2 regions of the Shewanella sp. SR43-4 genome follow, and region 2 is predicted to be linked to the other one. Evidence: riboswitches for the same ligand, from Rfam matches in the RefSeq annotation. Region 2 holds a riboswitch; the other holds the start of a gene.

Region 1 (3,428 bases), on a different contig from region 2:
AATACGTAAAATGTTGACCAATGGCTGCCCTGCAGCTAATGGCTCACCGACTACAGCACAATATTCAATCAAGCCCGCTTTAGGTGCATGAAACTTTTTATAATCTCGTAAATAACAAGCAAATCGCGCCATTTTTGCTGGGCTAACGTTCTCAGCTATCACCCCGCGATAGCTTAAATAAGCCAATATACCTTTAGCATCCACGAGTGCGTCATCAAGATCAATGCGTTCTTGGCTGGCAAGCTCTAAGGTAAATGCCGACACGGGTACCGAAAAATCTCGGCCCTGGCTCACTGCATATTGAGTTAATTGCCACCATGGACAAAATGTTGCTTCATCCATCGCGCCACCAAAACTATTGGGGATAACGAGGGTATAGGGTATTGAAAAATATCTCGCGGCATCGATATCATACTCAGGACAATAAAGATGTTTACACGACTTAGGGCCAGTATGTAAATCAAGCACTATGTCGGCTTGGTGAGCCATGGTCTGTAAATTTACCGCCAGACGATGACCTGTTGAGATCCCAAAAGGTTGCGCTAAGCGCTTTTGGCATGCTTCCACTAACATCGAGCGATAAGCCTGAAACAAAGCGTTATCGGTTAAATGTTGGTGTTCGCGATACCAAGCTTGAACATCCACTTGGTGATCAAAATACTCTCGATTCCAATTAACACCTGTAATAGGGTCAAATCGTCCTAAGGTAAACTCGCCACTCTTCTGATTAATTCCTAGCGGATTAGCTAATGGCGCAAAGGTAATATTACCTAACACCTGATAACCTTCCAACAAGGTCATCAGTTGATAAATTACTGCATTGCCCTGCACTTCTGCGCCATGAACATTGGCCTGAATATAGGCACTAGGCGCAGAACTATCACTACCAATGAATGAATATAGCGGCACTGTCAATGCTTGCCCTGTCGCCAACTCCCCGACCTGAACAGACGATTGGATTGCTTTAGTCATCTCAACACTCAAACAGATTTTGATGTAAGGCATTAACCACTTGCGCCGCCTCAGATTCAGCCACCAACACACATAAATTATGTGGGCTAGCACCTTGACAAATCATCCGTACATTATGGTTTTCAAGCACTTTAAACACCCGGCTACAAATACCCGCCGTCGAGGCGATACGATTACCAATAATGGCGATTAAGGCTAAATTTTCTTCAACTCTGACACGACAATGCTGCGATAGCTCTTGTAATAACGATTCGCTTAATAATCCTTGCCCGCTTGAATCAGAACCCGTTTTATCCAGCGTTAGCGATACGTTTACTTCAGAAGTGGTGATTAAATCAACCGATATTTTATGCCTTGCTAAGGTTGCAAACGTTTCTGCTAAAAAGCCTTGAGCATGCAACATTTGTAAACTATGAAGATTCAATAAAGTTTGATCGCGGCGCAATGCAACGGCTCTAAAAACAGGGGTATCTTCCACTTGATGACGGATCCAAGTCCCCCCCATTTCAGGTGCTTTACTGGATCCTACAAACACCTGAATTTTTTGTCTAACGGCCGGTAAAATGGTCGCAGGATGCAATACTTTAGCGCCGAAGGTGGCCATCTCAGCCGCTTCATTAAAACTAATTTCTGCAATAGGGCGAGCATTAGGCGCAAGTCGAGGGTCAGTGGTATAAATTCCGGCAACATCAGTCCAAATTTCAACCGCTGTAGCACAGAGAGCTTCAGCAAGTAGAGCTGCTGAATAATCACTGCCTCCACGGCCTAATGTCGTGGTTTTACCACTGTCATCTGCGCCAATGAAACCTTGAGTGACAATGACATAACGGGCAAGTAACGGCTGTAAAAAATCACCTGACAATTTTGCTATAGCTTCAATTTGTGGTTCTGCACGGCCAAAATGACTGTCGGTACGTAACACTTGACGTACATCAAAATGATCGGATGCGGTGCCTTTTTCACGGATAACGGCTGAAAATAAAATCGAAGAACATTGCTCGCCCGTCGACAGTAATTCGTCCATCACCGCTTTGCTACGATCCAGCTCTAGCGATTCACTTAATACCGACATCCGGCTGAGAATTTTATCAATGCTGGCAGCCACGTCTTGAGGACGTCCTAATTCGTCTAGGATCGCATATTGAATTTTGGCGATTTGCTTAAGCAATATTAAACGACGTTCATCATTAACATTCGCTTGGGTTAGCTCTACTAATAAGTTAGTCACACCGCTGGAGGCGCTCACCACCACCAGACGAGTAGCAGGATTCGCCAAAACGATATCGGCACAACGACTCATAGAGGCATAGTCAGCCACTGACGTGCCACCAAATTTGGCAACCACTAATTCTGAGCGATGACTCTCAGGCGCAACATTATCTGGGGCAAGGTTCATACAGACGCCTCCGCAGTTTGCGAAAGACAACAAAATAAGATGTGATTTACTAACATGATATACGCTCCGAACACACTACGTTCGAAGAGCCTGGTGCTAAGATAACGCACCCTTATAGAAGGGAAACAGCAATCATCACCAGAAGCTCTCCACCAAAAAAATAGGTGACAATCGTTAGGATTCAGCCTAAACGACCGATATCAATGTTTGCCAAACAAACTGATACCTCGGCGCTAATCTCCATCATAAGTGGTCATTGGACTGGCATCCTCTCACTTACTACCTAGTTAACGCTCCTCTTCTGTTCCTCCCTAAGGAGGGAGTTGAAAATAGCAACAAATACCCTATCAAGTCAATCAGCAAAAACAGTAAAAAACACAGTTCTGCTAAAAATCGTGAATATTTGATAATTCAGGCACAGCAATAGCGGTTATATAATTGTTCTAAATTACGAAATAAAAGCCAATATCAAGCTAAAAAACATCATTAACGCAAAATGTCGAGACAATTACCACTGTATTGTATCTTTTTATAGTGCAATGTGTTGTTTAACCGTTTAATTGCTTGAATAACTTATCACTCATCACGGATATGACCGCACTCTGGCAGTTCATACACCAAACGCAGTCGGTGATTGAACGCCCCCATAGCCACTTCCGGTTTAATGGTATCAAGACATGCAATCAAGGATATTAAACCTCTATTAACGTAATAAATGGCATATTGATTAAACTCGCGACCAAGCTCAACAGCCTGTTCTTTATCAATAAAAATAGCCCAGCTCTTTTCCATATGCGACAAATCAGGTGCCGCACCGACTAGTGCGCGATAGGGACGATTATATTGTTGGATTTTAGATTGAAGCTGGCGATCAAGTAAGCGATTTTGACTAGGAGAGAGCCTAGTGCCGAGGGGGTTATGAGCAGTAACAATTGCAAATGGGAAATCATCAGAAAGACGCTGAGTGAACAAAAAATGAGTTGTTTGATAGTCATCCCACAATGAATCTATAACATTTTTCATAGTAAATTTTCGTCAATTAAGCCAAAAATAGTCTATC
Region 2 (3,428 bases):
CAACCAAACTGGACAAATGTTAGCGGCACTAACTGATATGCCACAAGCGACATTTGCATCAGAAGTAAAAGTTGATGGTGATATGATCACCGTTACTCGTGAAATAGATGGCGGACTGCAAACCCTGAAAATGCCTTTACCTGCCATTGTCACGGTTGATTTACGTTTGAACGAACCTCGCTATGCTTCATTACCCAATATTATGAAAGCTAAACGCAAGCCATTAGACATTATGACTGTGGCTGATTTAGGTGTGAGCTTGAAAACACATCAAACAGTGATCAGCGTAACACCTCCGGTTGAGCGTAAAGCTGGCATTATGGTGTCTTCTGTTGAGGCGTTAGTCGATAAGTTAAAAAATGAAGCGAAGGTGATCTAACATGACCATTTTAGTATTAGCAGAACACGATAATGTGAGTTTGAAAACTGACACGGCCAAAGTCGTTAGCGCAGCTGCCGCCATTGGCGGTGATATTCATATACTGGTCGCGGGTGTTGATTGTTCTGCTGCGGTAACGGCAGCACAACACTTAGCCGGTGTGAGTAAAGTATTAGTGGCTGATGCAACTCAATATGGTGCTCAATTAGCGGAAAACGTTTCTAAGTTGGTCGTTGAGGTTGCGGCTGATTACGAACATATCTTGGCTGCAGCAACCAGTATTGGTAAAGATACATTACCTCGTGTCGCAGCATTGTTAGATGTTTCTCAAATTTCAGAAGTCATTGAAGTGGTCAGTAGTGACACTTTTGTGCGTCCTATTTATGCCGGTAATGCGCTGTCGACAGTGCAGAGTTTAGACGCGAAGAAAGTCATGACTGTGCGTTCTAGTGCATTTGATGCTGTCGCGTCAACGGGCAATGCTGAAGTGGTTAACCTAAGTCAAGCTATTGATGCTCGCACTGAGTTCGTGTCTCAGTCGTTAACTGAATCAGCACGTCCAGAGCTAGGTAATGCAGGCATTATTGTCTCTGGTGGCCGCGGCATGGGGAGTGGTGAAAACTTTGCTATTTTAGAACAGCTAGCCGATAAGCTTGGCGCAGCAGTAGGTGCATCTCGTGCCGCTGTGGATGCTGGCTTTGTGCCTAACGATTTACAAGTGGGACAAACAGGTAAGATTGTTGCCCCTGATCTGTATATTGCTGTGGGCATTTCGGGTGCGATTCAACATCTTGCCGGAATGAAAGACTCTAAGGTGATTGTGGCTATTAACAAAGATCCTGAAGCGCCTATTTTCCAGGTGGCAGATTACGGTTTAGTCGCGGACTTATTTGAAGCCATTCCTGCATTAAATAATCTGCTTTAATGGCATATTATTGACCCCAATTGAGTCATTAGCTTGTTTAACGTGTCGTTCTACTAGCCAATCGTTCAGATTAAAAGGTTTCTACTTGGTAAAGTAGGAACCTTTTTTATTGATATTTTTTATCATATGGATGTTTTTATGAGCAAAGGTGTCAGTCGGGTTATCCAGTTGCCGTTTTTGTATTCAGTGCGATAGTGTGCATTTGCATTAGAAACGTTAAACTAATGCTATTAAATTGTGGCTATAGTTAATAATATTGTTATTTGTGCTGTAGTTTAGGACTTTTTTGCTGGTATAGAGCGTGTGGTTTATGATTGTATGTGCGCGCTGTTTGTAATGGGCTATTTATGATTACAAATACAAAAGTAGAGGTGCATTGCATAATAGTCAGGTTGAATTGGGTGATGCCAATAATTCAACCTAAAAGGATGCAATGCCGAAATAAGTGAGGTGATCGCCCTCATTTGTTGGGCCAGTTCTCGAAAGGGGCTGTACTGTCATAGTGTTTTTATCTATGTGATAAAAATAATGATATTCATATTAAATGGATATTTCTGTGGAGTGCTACTAGATAAGTTAACCCATATACTTTCTGTGTATGGCGAGTCTTATTTCTAGTTTTTCTCTATTCGTATCCAACGAAGAAATAATTAAATTATGATAATAAGTTATGCCGATTCGGCACTTTCTGTTTTGCCACCACTTTTGGCAATTACACTTGCTATTTTAACCCGTAAGGTATTGCTGTCTTTGGGGTTAGGTATTATTTTTGGTGCCTTATTGCTGACCGATTTTTCATTGGTTGGTAGCAGCGAATATATTTTAAGTACAGCGAGTCAGCTCGTTTGGAAAGATGCTGCACTGAATAGTTGGAACGTATATATCTTAGGTTTTTTGGTTGTGCTGGGCATGATAACCGCATTGATCACCGTTAGTGGTTCTGCTCGTGCTTTTGCTGATTGGGCCAAACTGCGCATTCGTAATAAGCGCGATGCTAAGTTAATGACCATTTTTTTAGGCTGTGTAGTCTTTATTGATGACTACTTCAATAGTTTAGTCGTAGGTTCTATTTCAAGGCCTATCACGGACAGATACCATATTTCACGCGCAAAACTTGCCTATATTTTAGATTCTACCGCGGCACCGATTTGCGTTATTTCCCCGGTATCGAGCTGGGGAGCCTATATTATTGCGCTTATTGGCGGCATTCTAACTGCACATGGTTTTGCTGACTCAGGTCATTTAAGTGTCTTTATACAGATGATCCCGATGAACTTTTATGCCGTGTTCTCATTATTATTACTAGTGTGTGTGGCGACGTTCAGTTTAAACATAGGACCAATGCGTCAGCATGAATTAAATGCACTTCGTGGTGAGTTGTATGATGAATCAAAAGGCCAACCACCGGGAGCGGTTACTGATTTACCTGAAGCTGATACCGGTAAAGTGATTGGTTTATTTTTACCGATTGCGATATTAGTATTTGCGACCCTTTATTTTATGGTCTCTAGTGGGGCAGAAGCATTAGCGGCTAAAGAGCAGATGTTTAGTGTACTAGGTGCATTTGAAAATACTGATGTGAGTTCATCATTGTTTTTTGGTTCTATCGTCGGTTTGATTGCGACAGTGTTGTTGGCATTTCAACAGAAAGTAGAGCTGTCTATGTTGCTCAAAGGCATCTCTGTTGGTGCTCGTTCAATGTTACCCGCTATTTATATTTTATTGTTCGCTTGGACGATATCAAGTGTCATTGGTCAGCTTGAAACCGGTAAGTTCATGGCCAGTTTAGCAACTGATAATATTCCGTTTGCGCTATTGCCTGCCATGTTATTTCTATTGGCTGGGATCACCGCATTTTCAACGGGAACGAGTTGGGGAACCTTCGGTATTATGTTGCCTATAGCGGCCGATATGGCGATGGGAAGTGATAGCACCATGATGCTACCTATGCTAGCAGCTGTGCTTTCTGGTGCCGTATTTGGTGACCATTGCTCACCTATTTCCGATACCACTATTTTGTCATCAACGGGGGCGAGTTGCCATCATATCGATCATGTGGTGACCCAGCTTCCTTATGCACTTATCGCTGCATTGATTAGTTTCGTCGGTTATATTGTGCTTGGG

The links. Region 2 has a riboswitch for lysine ahead of H5123_RS12005 (Na+/H+ antiporter NhaC family protein). Riboswitches for the same ligand answer to the same signal wherever they lie in the genome.
Region 1: another riboswitch for lysine. It lies ahead of lysC (lysine-sensitive aspartokinase 3); the one in region 2 lies ahead of H5123_RS12005 (Na+/H+ antiporter NhaC family protein).

The regions. Positions count from the first base shown of each region.
Region 1 covers NZ_JACJEB010000012.1:12,793-16,220, forward strand. Annotated here, with positions in the region: gene H5123_RS14255 (succinylglutamate desuccinylase/aspartoacylase family protein) at 1-972, opposite strand, end outside; gene lysC (lysine-sensitive aspartokinase 3) at 974-2,368, opposite strand; lysine riboswitch at 2,503-2,677, opposite strand; gene H5123_RS14265 (DUF3293 domain-containing protein) at 2,945-3,391, opposite strand.
Region 2 covers NZ_JACJEB010000009.1:79,831-83,258, reverse strand. Annotated here, with positions in the region: gene H5123_RS12015 (electron transfer flavoprotein subunit beta/FixA family protein) at 1-379, shown strand, start outside; gene H5123_RS12010 (electron transfer flavoprotein subunit alpha/FixB family protein) at 381-1,304, shown strand; lysine riboswitch at 1,663-1,879, shown strand; gene H5123_RS12005 (Na+/H+ antiporter NhaC family protein) at 1,962-3,428, shown strand, end outside.